DNA from 3 places in the Luteibacter sp. P4_E6 genome. Region 1 is predicted to be linked to each of the others. Evidence: predicted binding sites of a transcription regulator. Region 1 holds the regulator's gene; each other region holds the start of a gene.

Region 1 (8,427 bases):
CGGTACCGCTGTGCCGTGGAGGCTGTCCAGCAGGGCTTCGAATTCGTCGTCGCTGATGGCGTTGGGGTCGGCGGCCGGCGCGACGGGCGTCGCCGCGGCTGGTATCGCCGCTGAAGCGGCTCCCACAGGGACAGCTTCGGCGCCGGGGGCGCCGGTGCCGTAGAGCGAATCCAGTAGTGCCTCGAACTCGTCGTCGTTGATCGTGCCCGAGGGCGCCGAGGTCGGTGCGCGATCGTTGCGCGCGGCGTCGAGCATCGCTTCGAATTCGTCTTCGATCGGATCGTAGGCACGCGGCGACGACGGTGCCGATACCGCGGGAGCGGATGTCGTCGCCGGCGACAAGGCCACCGGCGGCGCGGAACCGGTGCGACCCGGAATCAGCAGGCGATCGAGTACCGAGCGTGGTGCGGGCTCGGCGGGCACTCCCGCGTCGGCCGCACGCATCATGTCGTTGAGGAGGTCCAGCGACTCGAGCAACGCATCCATGAAACCGGGGTTCAACACCACCGCGCCATTACGGGCCTCGTTGAGGAGGTCCTCGGCGCGATGGCACAGCTCCACCATGGCATTGAGGCCAAGGAAGCCCGCACCGCCCTTCACGGTATGGAACGCGCGGAAGACCGCGTTCAGTAGCTCGGCGTCTCCCGGCGAGGCTTCGAGGTCCACGAGCTGTTCGCCCAGGCTCTCGAGCAGTTCGCGTGCTTCGATCAGGAAGACATTGAGCAGCTCGTTGTCCAGCTCCACGCTCATACGGCGCTCAGAACCCGAATTCGCTGAGCAGTCGATCCACTTCGTCCTGGCTGACCTTGTCCGCGGCCGGTGCGTGGCTGCCGCCCGCGAGTGAACCGGTGAGGCGCACCAGTTCGACCAGCGACGATTCCACCTTGGCCATGAACGCCTCGACCTGCGCGACGCGCTGACCCGAGAGATCCTGCCAGGACTGCGCTTCGACCATCTCGCCCAGGCCGATGTCGCAGCTCTGCGCGAAATCGCCGACGCGTACGGCAAGCGCCGTGGCGTTGGGTGCGAAGGACGGATCGGCGTGGTCCATGACCAGCACTTCGTCGGCCTGTTTGGCCAGCGCCTGTGCCTGCGGACGCAGTTTGTCGCTGAAGTCGAGCGTGCGGTGGGCAGCCTGGGAGCTCATTTCGAGCACGTCGCGCAGGTGTTTGCGCGCATCGCTCATGTTGCCCGGCACGCCATCGCTGGAGATGTCGGAGGCAAGGCGGCGGACCGACTCGTGGAGATCGCGCGCGAGATGGCCCAGGGCCAGGAACAGGTGTTGTTCGCGGCTGCGCAGCAGGCGGTCGAGCGCCTGTTCGAAGGCAACACTGTCATCGGCGTCGAGCAACTCGCGCAGCTCGGGAACGACCTCGTGGCCGGCGGTAAGCATGGTGTTCATTGTCATTCCCTTAGCCCGCAGCCGCGGCGAGTCGTTCGAAGATCTTGTCGAGCTTTTCCTTCAGCGTGACCGCCGTGAACGGCTTGACCACGTAGCCGTTCACGCCACTCTGCGCCGCGGCGATGATCTGGTCGCGATTGTTCTCGGCCGTCACCATCAGCACCGGCATCGACTTCAGCGCGGCATCCGCGCGGATAGCGCGAAGCAGCTCGATGCCCGTCATGTTGGGCATGTTCCAGTCGGTCACCACCAGGTCGAAGGGCTGGGCGCGCAGCATCACGAGCGCCGCGTTGCCGTCTTCAGCCTCCTGGATGAGGGTGTTCGTAAATCCCAGCTCGACCAGGAGGTTCCTGACGATGCGTCGCATGGTGGAAAAATCGTCCACCACGAGGATCTTCATGTTCTTGTCCAAAACTCGTCTCCGCCTGACTGCGCGTTCTTACCGGCGACGGCACCGTAATGCCGTCAATGCTTTTCTTTCCAACCCGTCATGCGTGCGCGGAGGCGGATCAGGGCCTGGCCATGGATCTGGCACACCCGCGATTCGCTCACACCCAGCACCGCACCGATTTCCTTCAGGTTGAGCTCTTCATCGTAGTACAGCGACATCACCAGCTTCTCGCGCTCGGGCAGGCCATCGATGGACTGCGCCAGCGCATCGCGCAAGCCGTCCTGCTCGAAGATCCCTTCCGGACCCGCGGCGTCGGGGTCCGCGACATCGATCGCCGCGCCTTCGTCGCCTTCCGGCGCCGTAAGGCTGAGCAACCGCGCGCTCGCCGCGTCGGCCAGAATCTGGTTGTACTCCATGGCGTCGATACCAAGCCGCTTCATGACCTCGGCGTCTTCGGCATCCCCACCCGTTTCGTTCTCGATCTGCCTCGTTACTTCAGCCACTTCGCGCAACTTTCGATGCACGGAGCGCGGGGTCCAGTCCGTCTTGCGCAGTTCGTCCAGCATCGCGCCACGTATGCGGATACCCGCATAGGTCTCGAAACTGGCCGCGCGAGTCGGCGAGTAATTTCTTGCTGCCTCGAGCAGTCCGATCATTCCGGCCTGCATGAGGTCGTTCGCATCCACGCTTGGCGGCAGCCGACCCATCAGGTGATAGGCGATCCGGCGCACCAGCGGCGCGTGGGTTCGTACCAGTTGATCCGCCGGGATTCGCGTGACTTCAAGGTATTCGGTCGCAACGCTCACAGTGGCAGCCCTCCTCCCAGATGAGACCGCTCGGCAAAAAAGCCGATGCGACCCTGAGCACGGGGTTCGGGTTCACCCCATGTATCGACCGACCTGGCCAAATTCTTGAATKCGACGGCAGATCGGCTGCTCGGCCAGACGTCGACCACGGCCGACTGGCGGCGGATAGCCTGACGCAGGTACTCGTCGTGCGGGACCATCCCCATGAAATCCAAGGAAACATCCAGGAACCGGTTGGTCACCCGGGACAGCTTCTCGAACAACTGGCGGCCTTCCTGGGCGTGGCGGACCATGTTGGCGACGATGCGGAAGCGGTTCACGCCGAACTCGCGGCTCATGACCTTGATCAGGGCATAGGCGTCGGTGAGTGAAGCCGGCTCGTCGCACACCACCACCACCACCTCGTCGGAAGCGGCGGCAAACATGGACACGCTGTCCGAGATGCCGGCGGCGGTATCGACGATCAGGTACTCGGGGGCGATCGGGTATTCGTCGAACGCGCGGATCACGGCAGCGTGCTCGATGTTCGGCAGCTGGGCCATGCGGCGCGCCCCGGACGTGGCCGGAATCACCTTCAGGCCATGCGGCGCCTGGAGGATCAGGTCCTCGATGCGGCACTCGCCCTCGAGCATGTGCCCGAGGTGGCGCGTCGGCTGAAGACCCAGCAGCACGTCGATGTTGGCCATGGCGAGGTCGGCGTCGAGCAGGACGACATCGCGTCCGCCCATCGCCAGTGCCATGCCGAGATTGACCGCCACGGTGGTCTTGCCGACACCGCCCTTGCCGCCAGCGATAGCGATGCTGCGCGTGGGGCGACGGTCGTCAAGCCAGTTGAGGCCGGCGGCCTGGGTGCTATCGACGTGTGTGGTCATGAAGGAATTCACTGCCGTGAAAGAGTGTGCGGTTGCGGTAGTCACGTTTTGCGGGTCCCCGATCAGGCGTGCGCGGGCGCCGCGATGCCGAATCGATCGGCAAGTATGGCGTCGTCGGGCTCCTCGTTGCGCTGCTTGAGCAACTGGGCTGCCAGGCAGACCAGCTTGCGCGCATCGGCGGAGGCGATGTCTTCGGGCACGCGCTGCCCGTCGGTGGTGTAGTCCAGCGGCATAGCGTGGCGAATGAGTGCTGACAGGGCGCCACCGATCAGCGGTGCCTCGTCGAGCTTGGTAAGGATGGCCGTCTGCGGCGACAGCGGCGCGTAGGAGCGGATCGCGTTGTCGATCGCCTGGGCCTGTGCATTGGCGGRGAGCACCAGGCAGACGCGGAGGTTCGAGGTAGCGCGCAGCGTATCGAACTGCTGCTGCAGCTTGGGATCGTTACCGGCCATGCCGGCGGTGTCGACCAGGACCGTGTGCTTGCTGCGTAGCTGGAGGAGCACGTTGCGCAGGCTGTCGGCGTCGTGTGCGTTATACACGCGCACGCCGAGCAGGCGGCCGTAGTGCTCCAGCTGCGCACCGGCACCGATACGGTACTGGTCGGCGCTGATCAGGGCGACATTGGAGGCGCCATGACGAAGCACGGCGCGGGCAGCAAGCTTGGCAATGGTGGTCGTCTTGCCAACGCCGGTGGTGCCGACCAGCGCGGTGATGCCGCCACCGACCGTGTCGAAATTACGCCCGCTGGTGCGGATGTTGCGCGAGAGGATGCCCAGCGGCAGGTAGCGAGCCTGCTCGGAGGTCATGTCGGCGGGCAACTCGGCGCACAGCGCGCGTGCCACGTCGCCGTCGATACCCAGGCGGGTCATCTCACGAAGGACGCGGGCGCGCAGCGGCTGCTCGCGGTCCATCTGGTTCCAGGCCAGCGTGGAGAGCTGCACTTCCAGCATCTCGCGCAGGTTGTTGATCTCGGCGCGCACGCCATTCACGGCGGAGTCGCTGTTCGGGCTTACCGTCGCGGCGCGAACCACGTCGGCCACGCTGGAGGCGAGGGCCGCGCTGGACTGGCGCTGCGGCGCGTTGGGGTTCGTGCCGACCTTGGTCGCGCGCTCGACGGCAGCAGCCGTGGCGGCGCGGGCCTGGTCGATGCGTGCGGCGCGGTCGCTGTCGCGTGTGGCGCGGATCGGCGCCAGCGCAGCGGCATGCTTCGCTGCGGTCTCTTCCGCGGTCGGCGGCTCGAAGGCGAAGCCCGCTTCGCGGACCAGCGCTTCGTCGTAGTCGAGCGCAGCGATGATCTCGATACCGTCGTCCATCCGACGCGTGGACAGGATCACGGCGTCCGGGCCCTGCTCATCCCGAACCTGGCGCATGGCCTGGCGCATATCGGCAGCAACGAATCGTTTGATTTTCATGCGTTAGATCCTCTCGTCCTATCGTCCGAGGGCCGTCACCAGCTTGACGCGGCGGTTGTCCGGAACCTCGTTATAGGCAAGTACATGCAGGTTTTGGGCCACATGCCGAGTGAAGCGTGAAAGCCACGGACGAAGTGCCGGCGAGACCAGCAGGACGGCCGGTTCACCGGCCGCTTCCTGACGTCGCGCCGCCTCGGCCACGTTCTGCTGCAAGCGGTCGGCGAGACCCGGCTCGATGGCCGCGCCCGCGGGACCGCCGCCCTGTAGGGACTGTAGAAGAATCTGCTCCAGTTCCGGCGCCAAAGTAATGACGGGGACCTCAGTTCCGAGGCCCGCGATCTCCTGCACGATCTGTCGGCCAAGCGTGACCCGGACGCTGGCGGCAAGGACGCCGGGATCCTGACTCTGACCGGCATGCTCGGCGAGCGACTCGACGATGCCGCGGAAGTTGCGGATGGGCACGCGCTCGGCGAGCAGGTTCTGTAGCACCTTGACCACGGCGCCAAGCGACAGGCGCTTGGGCACGAGGTCTTCGACCAGCTTCGGCGTCTGCTGCGCAAGGCGGTCGAGCAGCTGCTGCACGTCCTGATGGCCGATGAGTTCGTGGGCGTGGTTCTGCAAAATGTGCGAGAGATGCGTAGCGATCACGGTGGCCGGATCGACCACCGTATAGCCCAGCGTCTGAGCATGTTCGCGCAGGCCCGGCTCGATCCATACGGCATCGAGCCCAAAGGCCGGGTCCCGCGTGGCGATACCGTTGATCGTGCCGTGCACGCGGCCCGGATCGATCGCCAGCATGCGCTCGGTGTGGATTTCTGCCTCGCCCATCGGCACGCCCATCAGCGAGATGCGATAACCGTGCGGCGAGAGGTCGAGGTTGTCGCGAATGTGCACGGACGGCACCAGGAAGCCCAGCTCCTGTGAGAGCTTGCGGCGCACCGACTTGATCCGCGCCATCAGTTCGCCACCCTGCGCCTTGTCGACCAGCGGGATCAGGCGATAACCGACTTCCAGGCCGATGGTGTCCACCTGGGCGACGTCTTCCCACGAGAGCTCGAGGCGCTCGCCCGGGGGTGTCGACTCCAGCGCGAGTTCGGTACCCGGTGCAGGGGCGGCGCCCAGCGTGCCGCCGTCGGCGAGACGGTCCTTGTTCTGCTGGAGCTTCCACGCGCCGAAGCCGGCGGCGGCCGCGAGCAACAGGAACGGCAGGTTCGGCATGCCCGGCACGAGGCCCATCGCGCCAAGTACGGCAGCGGCGACGCCCAGCGCCTTCGGCTGGCCGAACAGCTGCCCCATGACGTGCTTGCCCATTTCCTGGGACTTGGACACGCGGGTGACGATGACCGCCGTGGCGATTGAGAGCATCAGGCCCGGCACCTGCGCGACCAGGCCGTCGCCGATGGTCAGCAGTGTGTAGGTGCGCGCGGCCTCCGAAGCGGACAGGCCGTGCTGCAGCATGCCGATGAAGAAGCCGCCGATGATATTGATGGCGAGAATGAGCATGCCGGCCGTGGCGTCGCCGCGGACGAACTTGGACGCACCATCCATCGAGCCGTAGAAGTCCGCTTCCTCGCGCACTTCCTGGCGGCGCTCGCGCGCCTGTTCCTGGGTGAGCAGGCCGGCATTGAGGTCGGCGTCGATCGCCATCTGCTTGCCTGGCATCGCGTCGAGGGTGAAGCGTGCCGTGACCTCGGAAACGCGCGTGGCGCCCTTGGTCACGACCACGAAGTTGATGATGGTGAGGATGGCGAACACCACGAAACCGACAGCGAAATTGCCGCCGATGACGAACTCGCCGAAGGCCTCGATCACCTTGCCGGCAGCGCCCGGGCCGTTATGGCCGTGCAGCAGCACCACGCGCGTGGAGGCGATGTTCAACGCCAGGCGCAGCAAGGTGGCGAACAGCACCACGGTCGGGAACGAGGCCAGCTCCAGCGGCCGCATCACGTACATGGTGGCCAGCAGGATCACCAGCGACAACGCGATGTTGAAGGTGAACAGCAGGTCCAGCATGAAGGGCGGCAGCGGCAGCATGAGCATGCCGAGCATGACCAGCATGACCACGGGCGCGGCGATGCCCCGCCGGCCGATCTGCCGGAACGTGCCCATGAGCGTGGTCGTAGCTGCCATCGTCACTTATCCATACGGTAGGGGCCGAGCAGTTCAGGATCGATGTCCTGCTCGGGCAGATCGGGCGGGAGATCGCCGACGGCGATCGCCTGCTTCAGGCGGAACACATAGGCCAGGATCTGGGCCACGGCGACGTACAGTGCCGAGGGGATCTCGCGACCGACTTCCGTCGTTGCATACAAGGCGCGTGCCAACGGCGCCGCTTCGACGACAGGAATCTTCGCCGCACCCGCCACATCGCGGATTTGCTGGGCCAGGACGTCCACACCCTTTGCTACGACTCGCGGCGCGCCCATTTTCACTTCGTCGTATTTGAGGGCGACGGCGAAATGGGTCGGGTTGACCACGATCACATCCGCCGTAGGAACGTCTTCCATCATGCGTCGACGCGACATCTGCAGCTGCATCTGACGGATTTTCGACTTCAGTTCCGGACTACCGTCGCTTTCCTTGTGCTCGTCCTTCACCTCCTGCTTGGTCATGCGCATCTTCTTGGTGAAGCTGAAGGCCTGCCAGGGTGCATCGACCAGGGCGATCAGCCCCAGCGCGCAGGCGAAGATCAGCGACGCGTGACCGAGCACGCCAAAGGTATGGGCAATGCCCTCCTTCACCGGACCGCTACCCACCGAGTACATCTCTTGCGTGGTGCGGTTGAGGAACCAGACCAGCGCGCCGCCGATCAGGATCAGCTTCAGCAGAGACTTGCCCAGCTCGACCAGGCCGTTCATCGACACGAGGCGGCTGAACCCCTTGATCGGGTCCAGGCGGTCGAACTTCGGTACCAGGGCTTCGAAGGAGAAGTTCAGGCCGCCCATGAGCGTGGGTGCGGCGATGGCAGCGACCGCAGTGACGGTGAACACGGGGCCGAGCAGCTTCAGGCCCTCGCCGGCCGCGGTCATCAGCGCTCGGGTGATGCCGTTGGCGGCGAACAGGTCGTCGCGGCCGTAACGCAGGCCGACGTGCATGATGTTGGCCGCGTGCACGGCCATCTGGTCGCGCGAGGCGATCATCGAGGTCACGCCCGCCAGGACCACCACGGCGGTGGAAAGGTCGCGCGAGCGCGGCAGGTCGCCCTTCTCTCGCGCTTCGCGAAGTCGTTTGTCACTAGGTGATTCGGTTTTATCTTCCTGGTCGGACTCACTCACGGCGAGGACCTCCCGACCAGTCCACGCATGGCTTCCCAGGCGTCCGTCTGCAGTGAATCCCAGGCACTCGGCAGGCCGCGAAGCGCAAGCCATACGGCGATGATGCCGAGGCAGATGGTGATCGGGAACCCGACCGCGAAGAGGTTCATCGACGGCGCCGAACGGCTGATCGCACCGAAGCCGAGGTTGACCACGAGCACGGCGGTGAGCGCCGGCAACGCGACGCGCACGGCGCCGGCGAACAGGTGGCTGGCGAACTCCAGAATGCC
Region 2 (6,516 bases), on a different contig from region 1:
CGGCCTGCTCGACCGATTTCAGCTGGCGGGGCAGGGCGAAGTAAGCGGAGTTCACGCAGCCCAGCAGCTTGTAGCTGAGGACAGCGTCGTCGCGGATGATCTTGCCCAGTTCGACGGGGCCGTTCTCGGGATCCTGCAGGGCGCCCATGAGACGCAGCACGCCGAGCTTGCTCGGGGCGAGGCGTGGCATATCCACGCGCTCGGGGCGCAGCAGGTACTTGCCCTGGAAGCCGTCGACATCCTGGTCGGCGTAATCGACGAAGGTCTCGTGCGTATCGATGCCGGTGACGATTACCTTGACCCCGAACGCATGCACATAGTCCATGTGCGCGCGCGCAGCGACCGGATGGCGATGATCCACCGCGACCTTCGCGAACTGAACAATACGCAGCAACGCGTCCACGCCGGCCCGGTGTTCGGGATCGGCGGGCAGGTTGAAGTCTTCGAGCATGAACAGGCAGCCATGGCCCTTCAGCTCGCGAAGCTTCTCCAGCAAGTGGTCATCCGTACCGACATCGGCACTGATGCTGGCGCCGAGCCGCGCGTTGTGGCGAAGGATGTCCGCGTGCTCGAGGAGCAGCTGCGGCGACATGTGCAGGAAAGCACGATTGTCACGGACGAGGCGCTTGAGGCTGCCATCGGCGATAGCGCTCAGCGTCGCCTGCGTATGTGCAAGCGCCGCGGCGTCGATATCGCTGCCGATGGGGCGGGGGAACAGGAGTTCGTAGGCGAAGAGCGCCTGCTTCCTGTCCAGGATGGGCACGCGGACGATCGGGAGGATACCGTCGTCATTCACCGCTGTCGGCTGGGGGGTCACTGCCATTGCTTTTGTTGGTGCGCCGTCTGGGTGAGCCTGGGGATGTTTGTGGGTGGGATTAAACCTGCGCGATAGTGGCGGAACGCAGTTTTACCCGCGCGGTGTCGCCCTTCGGGCCGTAGGTCGATCCACCCGGCGAATCGCCCGCAAGCAGCGCAAGCGCCTGACGAACGTGGCCGATTCGCTGGCCGACAATGCGGCCGTTCACTTCATTGAGTTTGCGGCACTCGACCAGGCGTTCGATCGTGTGTGTCCAGCGCGCATCGTTCAGCGTGTCGACGCCGGCGGCGTCGCCCAGGTGGCGACGCTCCGTGTCGAGCTTTTCAATGCGGTCGAGCTGTTTGCCCTTCACCCGGCTGACGGTGTCGAGCGCATGCGTGTCAGCCTGATCGAGCGCCATGCGCTCGTCGATCAGGGTGGCGTGCAGCGCGTCGACCTCACGGGCGAGTTCGRCCATGACGGCGCGAACGGCCGCGTCGAAGTCGGAGCCGAGCGGATCGGTCATGCCTTGCCGCCGATCTGGCCTTCCATCGCAAGAAACTTGCTCGCGATGGCCTGCGAATCAGGCTTGTAGGTGCCGTCGGCCAGCTTGCTGCGGATTTCGTCGACGCGCTTGGTGTCGATGCCATCGCCACGGCTGGCGGCGTCGAGCGCCTTGGCCGAGTCGGTGATCTTGACGCTGTCGTCGCTCGGACGCACGGCGCTGGCGCCCTGCGTGGAGGCGGCGGAGCCTGCAGCCTGGTTCTGGGTGCGAAGCTGCACCTGGGGCTGCGGGGCCTGGATACCGGGTTTGATCGTCGTCGTCATGTGTGTTCCTCGGAGCTGGTGTCCTTCAAACCCTTTATCGGCGGTCTGTCGGCGAACTTTAACTGGCCCTGGGCCGTGAAGTGTGACCGGGTTGGGATTTTGTTCATGGCAGTACCGCGACGGTGCCGGGGCCGGTGACCACGGCGTCGAGTACCTTTCCGGATGAGGCGTTGCGGACCTTCAGGCGGGTGCCGGTATCGCCGGCGCCCATGGCCACGCCGGCGACGCGGATGACCACGCCCTCGACGTCGGCCTGCATGCTGACCGAGTCGCCGATGCGCACGGCTTGTCGACCGGCCAGCATGCCGGGTGTCAGTACGGTGCCAGCACTCAGTGGACGGGCCAGGGAGCGGCCGTCGACCTGACCCGGTTCGGCGATGTAGCCATAGGCGAGGCTGGCCACGTCACGCTCTTCGGTGTGCACGTCACCCGCGCCGACGCCATCGCCGCGTGCCAGCGGCCGGGTGGTCACCAGCACGTTGGTAAACATCTTGACCCGGACCGGCACACGCACCGTCCAGCCGCCCGGGACGGGGCAGTGCACGGCCACGCTGACGCGTGCGCCGAGTGGCCGGTTGCCGGGCAGTGAGGACTCGAGCGGTTTCGGGCATTCGGTCAGGCGAAGCCGGCTATCGAGCGAGTCGGCGTCGGCGGTCATGCGTGCGCCGGGCAGGGCGCGGTTCTGTAGCAGCCAGGTCACCGCCGCCGCGCGTACCGATTCCACCGTCTGCCCGGCCAATGCGCATAGCGGCAGGGCGAGCAGGGCGGTCACGGTGATACCGCGGGCGAAGGTGGATGCCTTCACGCGGCGCGTTCCGCCAGCGATGCCGACAGGCCCTGGGTGATCGCATCCAGTTCCCGGTTGAGGTCGGCGACCATGTGGCCTGCGTCTGCATGCCGGCCTTCGCCCAGCGTGATGGCGTATTGCGAGGCGAGCGCGGAGAAGCGTTCACCGGCGGCACGGATGCCATCGGTCGGGCTATCCGGCCGGCGCACGCGGAATTGGTCGATGCAACGCATGAGCGGGGTGGTGTCGAGCCAACGGCGATCGAGGCTGGCCGGATCGCGCGAGGCGAGTTCCACGGCGAAGCGAAGACCCTGGCTGGCTTCCCGGATCATCTGGCTGAGGCTGGCGGCGTCGAGATCGCCCTCGGTTTCGAGGCGGCTCAGGCCGAGCCGATGCGCAAGCACCGCGGCGCGGGCGGCGGCGTCGGCCTGGCGGCGAGCCTCGTTGGTCACGCGGCCGAGCGTGCCCTGGGTGGCCTGGATCGCAGCGATGCGGCCCTGCAACGCGCCCATGCCTTCGCGGGCCGCGTCGATGTTGCCACGCGCGCCGCGGGCGGCTTCGTCCACGCGGCCCATCGAAGCCTGCATGCCGGCGATGCCCGACTGGGTCTGGTCGAGGCGACGCAGGCTGTTCTGCACCGCGTCGTCGAGRTGACCGGCGAACTGGCCGACAGCTTCGGTGGTCTGGTCGATTTCTGCCGTTGCCTGGGTCGTCTTTTCCGCGAGCTGCTTGACCTCGTCGGCAACGACCGCGAATCCGCGACCGGCTTCACCGGCACGTGCGGCCTCGATGGCCGCATTCAACGCAACGAGGTTGGTCTGGTGGGCGATGTCCTGCACCGTCGCGGTCAACTTGCGGATCGCGGTGAAATATTCGGAGAACTGGGCGTGGTTGCGGCTCATGCCCGACAGTGCGCTGCGAAGCAGACGCAGCTGGCCGTCGAGGTCGCCCGCCGTGGCCAGGCCCTGGCTGCCCGACTCGCCCATGCCGACCGCGCCGGCGTAGGCCTGGTCGAGCGCTGTCGAAATCCTGGCGCTGGCGTCCGTCAAACGTCCGGCGGTGTCGCGGGCTCCTTCGACTACCTTGCCGAGTTCCAGCAGGGTGCCACCAAGCGCCTGGGCGTTGGTCAGCACCATGCCCTGCTGCTCGATCGCCTGGATGGTCGTTGCCGGCGCGGTGCGCGGCTCCGCAGGCTTAAGCAGGGCGCCAAGGGCGCTGGCAGCGGCCGGGTACTGTGCGGAGAGGGCGCGAACGCGCGCCGCATCGCCCTGGGCGGCTGCGTGGGCGAGGAGGCGGACGTGCTGGCTCCAGAGGAGGGTCATGATTTCGCTTTCATCGGATGGTCGCCCCACTTAATCGGTCGGGAGCCTCAGGACTTGAGTCATGCAATCGGCGTGCCATCAGCGCGGCTACAGAAACGACCAGAGCCGCCGATACCGTTCGCGACACCTTCTGTAGATGCCTCGCACGTCATGGCCCGACCGCTGCTCGACACCGTGGAAACCTTTACCCGTCTGGCGGGCCATAACCGCGTGGCGATGCTGCTGTTTCGCCTGGGTGATCGACAGGCGTTCGGCATCAACGTGTTCAAGGTGCGCGAGGTGCTTCGCCGGCCGCGCCTGGAGCGGATGCCAAGCATGCACGCGCTGGTCTCGGGCAGTTTCGACTATCGGGGCAGCACGATCCCGGTCATCGACCTCGCTGCCGCCATGGGCTATCCGGCGCTTGCCAGCGTCGACAGCGCACACCTGATCGTCACCGAATTCAACCTTTCGGTTCAGGGATTTCTGGTCTCCGATGTCGATCGCATCGTCCATGTGGATGGTGCCAACCTCAATGCGCCTCCGGCAGCGCTCGGCTACGGCTCGCGGGTCAATGCGGTGACCCGGCTGGACGGCGATCTGCTCGCGGTCGTGGACGTGGAGCAGGTACTGGCTTCCGTCGACCCCACCGTGGTGCAGCTTTCCGATCGTGTCCAGCAGGCCGCCCATGTGCAGCAGGCCGGCAATCGCCGCATCCTGGTCGTCGACGACTCGGCAGTCGCCCGCACGCAGCTGGTCGATCTGTTCCGCAAGATGGACCTCGAATGCGTCATCGCCAAGGATGGACGCGAAGGGCTCGACAAGCTGCGCACGATGGCCGGCGGCCCCGTTGCCGATCGGGTGGACCTGGTCGTATCGGACATCGAAATGCCGTTGATGGACGGTTACGCGCTGACCACCGCCATCCGCGAGGATGCGCAGTTGCGGCACATGAAGGTGCTCCTGCACAGCTCGCTGAGCGGTGTCTTCAACGAGGCGATGGTGGCTCGCGTGGGTGCGGACAAATTCATCGCCAAGTTCCAGCCGGACATCCTCGCGACCGCGGTGCTGGACCTCCTGCCTACCTGATACCGGCGTTGCCGCCTGCGACGGTCATCCGTCGCCGACGCCATCAGGCAGGGCGCCAGAATTCCGGCACGTTCGCCCAGATCATCGCTTCGATCCCACACAAACGGCGCCACGGCGCCGTTTCGCATGTCTGGGTCCGGCGTGGCACGCCTCTTGCTCAACCCCTCGGGCCAAGCTAACGAGGGGGTCAAGCCCATGATCGACAAACCGGATCCGCTATTAGGCGTACACGCCCAGGCCCTTGGCCTGTGGCAGCGCCGTGRGGAAGTCATTTCGTCGAACCTGGCCAATGCCGACACGCCGGGCTTTCTCGCGCGCGACCTCGATTTCCGCAAGGCGATGACCGCTGCCAGTGGCACGGCCGATGGCCCGGGATTGCAGATGACGGCAACCGAAGCCGGACATATCGGTGGCAACCCGGCCTTCGCCGCGACGGACGCCGACAAGCTCGCCTATCGCGTCCAGACCCAGCCCACGATGGACGGCAACACGGTAGATACCCAGGTCGAACAGGCCCAGTTCGCCGCCAACGCCATCCACTACCAGGCGTCGCTCAGCTTCATTACCTCGTCGATCCATGCCATGCGCATGGCCATTTCAGGATCCAGCTCATGAGCCTGCTCAAGATTTTCGACGTCGCCGGCTCCGGCATGGCAGCCCAGTCGGCCCGGCTCAACACCACGGCCAGCAACATGGCCAACGCGGACAGCATCGCCAGCAGTGAGGCCGGCGCCTATCACGCGAAGCAGCCACTGTTTTCGGCCGTGCAGCAGCAGGTCAACGGGCAGATGGAAAACGGCGGCGTGCGCACGCTCGGCATCACCGAAAGCCAGGCACCGATCCAGGCACGTTACGAGCCGTCCAATCCGCTCGCCGACGCGAACGGCAATGTCTATCAAAGCAACGTCAACACGGTCGACGAGCTGGTCAACATGATCTCCGCGTCGCGCTCCTATCAGAACAACGTCGAAGTCATGAACAGCGCCAAGCAGCTCATGCAGAAGACGCTTGACCTCGGCAAGTAAGGAATTCCCATGGTAGACGCCGTCAGCGGTAACAGTTCCTCGTCTTCATCATCGTCATCATCATCGACCGGCCAGCTGCAGCAGCAGACGCTGAGCCAGTCGGATTTCCTCAAGCTCATGGTCACGCAGATGACCAACCAGGATCCGACCAAGCCGATGGACTCCACCCAGATGGTGGCCCAGATGGCGCAGTTCTCTCAGGTGGCAGCGACACAGGAGCTGCAGGCCTCGTTCGACACGCTGGCATCCGGCCTCACCGGTGACCAGTTCGTGCGCGCTGCCGCTCTTGTGGGCCAGGAAGTGCTCGTGCCGTCGACCGCCGGCAAGCTCGAGGATTCCGCGCTCAGCGGCGCCGTGAACGTGGGCACCTCCGGGACCTACGTCAACGTGCAGATCAAGGACACCGCGGGCAACGTCGTCCGCACGATCGACCTCGGCCAGCCGGACGCCGGCCTCGCCAAGTTCGACTGGGACGGCAAGTCCGACACCGGCGCGCAGCTGCCCGACGGCGTTTACCAGATGTCCGCAACTTCCGGCGGCACGGCGATCGATACCTTCGTTCGCGGCAAGGTGGAAGGCGTCGGTGCCTCCGGTACCGATGGAACCTACGTGCAGGTAGCCGGCTTCGGCGGCGCCCTGCTCAGCCAGATCGCGCAAATCCTGTAACTCCAGCAAGGAACCTCCACCATG
Region 3 (5,447 bases), on a different contig from region 1:
TTGCCAAGGCTGCTGCGGCTGCCGAAGCGATCGAAGGCTGGGACATCGCCTTCCGTCCGTTCGACTATCTGCTGAAATCCGGTAACGACCCGGCACGCATGTTCCGCGAACTCGAGGCCCTGGGCCCGCTCGCGGTCACCTGCGATGCCAGCAAGCTTCCCGCGCTGGCCGACATGGACGCCGAGTCGTCATACCTTGGCTGGACGCTCAGCCTCGACGCCGGTGCCAAGCGCGCCGTCGTCGAAGGCGTGTTCGACTGGGTCGATGGCGACTGCGACCTGACCGTGACGCCGCGCATCGCTGCGCCCGCAGCGGTCGCCGAGGTCGCCGAGGTCGCCGCCGCGGCCGCCGCTCCCGTGGCCGCAGCCGCCCCGCGCGCCGTGCGCGATCCCGCTGCGAACAGCGAATCCAGTTCCGTCCGCGTCGGCATCGAAAAGATCGACACCCTGATCAACCTCGTCGGCGAACTGGTCATCACCCAGTCGATGCTCAGCCAGTTCAACGACGGCGTCGATGCGTCGCAGCTGGAAATGCTGCGCCATGGCCTGGCCCAGTTGGGGCGGCATACGCGCGAACTGCAGGAAAGCGTCATGAGCATCCGCATGCTGCCGATCAGCACGGTGTTCAACCGCTTCCCGCGCCTGGTCCGCGACCTGGCGCAGAAGCTCGACAAGAAGGTCGTGCTCGACATGCGCGGCGAGACCACTGAGCTGGACAAGACCGTGCTCGAGAAGATCGGCGATCCGCTGGTCCATCTGGTCCGCAACGCGATCGACCATGGCCTGGAAATGCCGGATAAGCGCGTCGCCGCAGGCAAGGGCGACACCGGCACCCTGCGCCTCGAGGCTTTCCATCGTGGCGGCAGCATCGTCGTCGAAGTGGCCGACAACGGCGCGGGGCTCAACCGCGAAGCCATCGTGGCCAAGGCCATCCAGCGCGGCATCATCACCACGGGCGAGGGCATGTCCGACGAGGCCGTGTCCGACCTGATCTTCGAGGCGGGCTTCTCCACTGCCGCCGCGACCACCGACCTTTCCGGCCGTGGCGTCGGCATGGACGTGGTCCGTCGCAACGTCATGGATCTCGGCGGCACCGTCGCCATCCGCAGCGTGCAGGGCAGTGGCACCACCTTCACCATCACCCTGCCGCTGACGCTCGCCATCATCGACGGCCTCACTGCCGCGGTGGGCGACGAAATCTACATCGTGCCGCTCGTGTCGATCATCGAGTCGGTGCAGGTCAAGCCGGATACCGTGCGCAGCGTGGCCGGAGGTGGCGAGCTGTTCCGCTTCCGGGACAACTGGATGCCGATCGTTCGCCTGTTCGACGTGTTCGGCTGTGCCGGGCAGCGTCGTGCGGTCGACGAGGGCATCGTGATCGTCGTGGAAGGCGAGGGCACCCGTATCGGCCTGTTCGTCGACGAACTGATCGGCCAGCAGCAGGCGGTCGTGAAGTCGCTCGAGGCTAACTACCGGCGCGTGACCGGCATCTCCGGCGCGACCATCCTGGCTGACGGCTCCGTGGCGCTCATTGCCGACGTGACCGGCCTGGTCCGCATGCAGGCCCGCCGCAAGGCCGCCTGATCGCGCGACCCAGTTCTTGTAGGAGCCGATTCATCGGCGATCCCGCGGCAGCGGGCTAGGGTGCCGCGAGCACCCATCGCCGATGAATCGGCTCCTACAAAGCGCGCATTTGCCCCTCAAGAACCCACCGCGACGGCCGATACCCCAAGGGAAGGGGTCCCGAACCGCCGAACCGATCCGCCGTGGGAACGACATGAACCAGCAAGCCAATTCCGCCACCGCCGCGCCTGAAGAGGCCGCGCAGTACCTCACCGTGAACCTCGGCAACGAGGAATACGGTGTCGACATCCTCGCCGTCCGCGAGATTCGCGGCTGGACGCCGGTCACCCGCATTCCGCAGGCGCCCGGCTACGTGCTCGGCGTGCTGAACCTGCGCGGCGCCATCGTGCCGGTGCTGGACCTCCGCCTGCGCTTCGGCCTGGCCCGCGAGGAATACACGGCCACCACCGTCACGGTCATCGTGATGGTCAACGGCCGTCAGTTCGGCGTCGTGGTCGATGCCGTTTCCGACGTGGTCGAGGTTGCTCCCGGCGACGTTCGCCCGGTGCCCGACATGGGCACGACCGTCGATACCGAATACCTGAAAGGACTCACGTCCGTCGCCGAGCGCATGGTCCTCCTGCTCGACGTCGATCGCCTGCTTCAGCCGCAGGACGCACAGATGCTGGAGGCCGCCCTGGCCTCCTCGGATGTCAAAGCCGTCGCCTGAGCGTAACGCCTGGTTAGTCCTTGCCGCACTTTGCCGATTGGAACCGTGATGAAGAAGTTGAAGTTCAAAGTCCCCGCCCTGACCGTTCGCGGTCGCCTCTACGGCGTGCTCGGCCTGCTCACGCTCATGCTTCTTGGTGGTGCGGCCGTCGGTCTCGGCGCGATGCACTTCCAGAACGAAGGCATGCGCCAGATCTACGAGGAAGAGCTCGCTCCCTCGGAGACGCTGAGCCGCCTCAATACGGATTCGCTGCTTTCCTTCGTCGTGTTGGGCGAAGCGGCAGCCAAGGTCAGCAACAAGGACCAGGTGAAGCAGAAGGTCGCCGAGTTCCAGAAGTACGAAGACGAGATGACCAAGCTGAAGGCCGAGTTCCTCAAAGTCCCGATGTCGGCTGAGGTCAAGAAGCTTTACGACAAGTGGCAGTCGACAACCGCCGACTACGACCAGGCCAAGTCGGACATGGTCGACGCCCTCAACCAGGCTGACGAAGGCTCGAGCGACGTGCTCGAACTGCAGGTTCGCCCACTGTTGATGGACCGCCAGACCCAGCTCGGCAAGCTCATCGAAGCCAAGCGCGATGAAGCCGCGGCGATCTATGCGAAGGAGACTGCGCAGTACCAGATGGTCCGCGCGCTCAGCATCGGCTCGCTGGCCGTCGGCCTGTTCATCTGCCTGCTGATCGGCGTCCTCGTCGTCCGCTCCATCATCCGTACGCTGTCGCACACCGTGGCTGTCGCGCACCAGATCGCCGAGGGCAAGCTCGGCCACGACATCCAGGTCACGCGTTCGGACGAACTGGGCCAGCTACAGGAGGCCTTCCGCGCCATGGACGAGCGCCTCAGCGCCATCGTCGGCGAAGTGCGCCATGGTTCGGGTTCGGTCAGCACGGCGGCGCAGCAGATTTCGCGCGGTAACGACGACCTCTCGCAGCGTACGCAGGAACAGGCTTCCAGCCTGGAAGAGACCGCCTCGTCGATGGAGGAAATGACCTCCACCGTGAAGCAGAACGCCGAGAACGCGAGCCACGCCAACCAGCTGGCCCGCGGTGCACGCGAGCAGGCCGAGCGCGGTGGCGAAGTCGTCGCGCAGACCGTTGTCGCCATGCGCGATATCAACAGCTCCAGCAAGAAGATTTCCGACATCGTCAGCCTCATCGACGAAATCGCGTTCCAGACCAATCTGCTTGCGCTCAACGCGGCGGTGGAAGCGGCACGTGCGGGTGAGCAGGGTCGCGGCTTCGCCGTGGTCGCCACCGAAGTGCGCAACCTGGCCCAGCGTTCGGCCGGTGCGGCGAAGGAGATCAAGGGGCTGATCAACGACAGCGCGAACAAGGTCAAGGCCGGTTCGGAGTTGGTCGACCAGTCGGGCAAAGCGCTCGCCGAGATCGTCGACAGCGTGAAGAAGGTGACGGATATCGTCGCCGAGATCGCTGCCGCCAGTTCGGAGCAGTCGGCCGGTATCGACCAGGTCAACCACGCCGTGCTGCAGATGGACGAAATGACCCAGCAGAACGCCGCGCTGGTGGAAGAGTCGGCCGCTGCCGCCCGTGCCATGCACGAGCAGGCCAACGAGCTCAGCCGCCAGGTGTCGTTCTTCCAGATCACCGGCCAGGCGTCCAGCGCTCCGGCCGCCAAGGCGCAGCGCAAGGACGCCGCTCGCGAAGAGATGGAAACCGTGTTCGCCGCCGTGCGCAGCACGCCGGCTCCGCGTGCGCAGCGTCCGGTCGAGTCCGCGGCCGACGCCGGTGTGTGGAAGGAGTTCTGATCGATGAATGCGCTCGTCAACAACGGCGACGCCGCCGGGCTGGCGGGCGCGACAGGACCGAATCTCGGCGAGAAGGAATTCGGCTTCCTGCGTGAGTTCGTGCTGCAGCACTGCGGCATCTCGCTGGGCGATCACAAGCGGCAGCTCGTCCAGGGGCGTCTGCTACGCCGGCTGCGCGCGTTGAACCTCTCCGGCTTCGAGGCGTACTGCGACCTTTTGCGCCGTGATCCGGAGTCGGAACTCGGCGAACTAGCCAGCTGCATCAGCACGAACGTCACCTCGTTCTTCCGCGAGATGCACCACTACGACATGCTCATCGACGAACTCCTTCCTCGCTGGCTGGCGGAGAAGAAGGGCAGCGGTCGGCTGCGCATCTGGTCGGCAGGCTGTTCCACCGGCGAAGAACCTTACGCCATCGCGATGGTGCTGGCCGAGGCCATCGAGCGCACGGGTATCCAGATCGACGCGAAGATCCTCGCCACCGATCTGTCGCCGCAGGCGCTCGAAGCCGCACGCAAGGGCGTGTACCCGGTGGATCGCCTGGGCGGGGTGAGCGACGCGCGTCGCAAGCGTTGGTTCCTGCGTGGCGAAGGTTCGTTCGATGGCTACGTCCAGGTGCATCCGCGCCTGCGCGAGCTGGTGGCCATCCAGCCGTTGAACCTGCTCCACGAGTGGCCGATGCATGGCAAGTTCGACGCCATCTTCTGCCGCAACGTCGTCATCTATTTCGACAAGCCGACCAAGCAGCGACTGTTCTCCCGCTATGCCGGCATGCTGGAAAGCCACGGCTACCTGTTCCTGGGGCACTCGGAGTCCATGTACGGATTGTCCGAGGACTTCGATCTGATCGGCCGAACGGTCTACCGGAAACGCACATGAGCGACACGTTCGTCGCGCAGCCGAGAACCTTTATCGGCTTCGATCCGAAAAGCGTGCTGCCCGGGTTCGAGCACGTCCGCCGCTTCTGGGATCCCGCCCAGGAAGTGGTCACGGTAAAGATTCTGCCGGGCGAGTACTACGTGAGCACGCAGGAAGAGATGATCTCGACCGTGCTGGGCTCCTGTGTATCCGCCTGCGTACGCGATGCCCGTCGTCGTATCGGTGGCATGAACCACTTCATGCTGCCGGAGCCGGCCGGCGACCGCGACAGCTGGACCTCGACGGTTGGCCGTGCGGCGCGCTATGGCAACGATGCGATGGAACAGCTGATCAACGCGATCCTCAAGGCCGGTGGCCGTCGCGACGATCTCGAAGTGAAGATTTTCGGGGGTGGGCGCGTGCTCGCGACGATGACCGACATCGGCCAGCGCAACATCACCTTCGTGCAGCGCTACATCGCGACCGAGAACCTGAAGCTCTGCGCGGCGGACGTGGGCGATATCTACCCGCGC

What was found. The regulator FliA, encoded in region 1, starts transcription of late flagellar genes. The targets are predictions, from matches to a motif close to TAAAGTTTNNCNNNCNNNGGCCGATAA.
Region 2: the regulator FliA is predicted to act here: its motif matches at 3,765-3,791, upstream of AC1DT2_RS11900 (methyl-accepting chemotaxis protein).
Region 3: the regulator FliA is predicted to act here: its motif matches at 1,700-1,726, upstream of AC1DT2_RS05775 (chemotaxis protein CheW).

Annotation. Positions count from the first base shown of each region.
Region 1 is NZ_JBFUJE010000131.1:1-8,427, forward strand. It holds partial or broken gene AC1DT2_RS10230 (Hpt domain-containing protein) at 1-750, opposite strand; gene AC1DT2_RS10235 (protein phosphatase CheZ) at 758-1,402, opposite strand; gene cheY (chemotaxis response regulator CheY) at 1,413-1,814, opposite strand; gene AC1DT2_RS10245 (RNA polymerase sigma factor FliA) at 1,868-2,599, opposite strand; gene AC1DT2_RS10250 (MinD/ParA family protein) at 2,596-3,471, opposite strand; gene flhF (flagellar biosynthesis protein FlhF) at 3,534-4,883, opposite strand; gene flhA (flagellar biosynthesis protein FlhA) at 4,902-7,013, opposite strand; gene flhB (flagellar biosynthesis protein FlhB) at 7,016-8,158, opposite strand; gene fliR (flagellar biosynthetic protein FliR) at 8,155-8,427, opposite strand, start outside.
Region 2 is NZ_JBFUJE010000173.1:346-6,861, forward strand. It holds partial or broken gene AC1DT2_RS11880 (EAL and HDOD domain-containing protein) at 1-823, opposite strand, end outside; gene AC1DT2_RS11885 (flagella synthesis protein FlgN) at 876-1,322, opposite strand; gene flgM (flagellar biosynthesis anti-sigma factor FlgM) at 1,319-1,624, opposite strand; gene flgA (flagellar basal body P-ring formation chaperone FlgA) at 1,728-2,429, opposite strand; gene AC1DT2_RS11900 (methyl-accepting chemotaxis protein) at 2,426-3,733, opposite strand; gene AC1DT2_RS11905 (chemotaxis protein) at 3,884-4,801, shown strand; gene flgB (flagellar basal body rod protein FlgB) at 4,997-5,416, shown strand; gene flgC (flagellar basal body rod protein FlgC) at 5,413-5,826, shown strand; gene AC1DT2_RS11920 (flagellar hook assembly protein FlgD) at 5,836-6,492, shown strand; partial or broken gene AC1DT2_RS11925 (flagellar hook protein FlgE) at 6,514-6,516, shown strand, end outside.
Region 3 is NZ_JBFUJE010000053.1:2,906-8,352, reverse strand. It holds gene AC1DT2_RS05780 (chemotaxis protein CheA) at 1-1,583, shown strand, start outside; gene AC1DT2_RS05775 (chemotaxis protein CheW) at 1,777-2,292, shown strand; gene AC1DT2_RS05770 (methyl-accepting chemotaxis protein) at 2,341-4,056, shown strand; gene AC1DT2_RS05765 (CheR family methyltransferase) at 4,060-4,935, shown strand; gene cheD (chemoreceptor glutamine deamidase CheD) at 4,932-5,447, shown strand, end outside.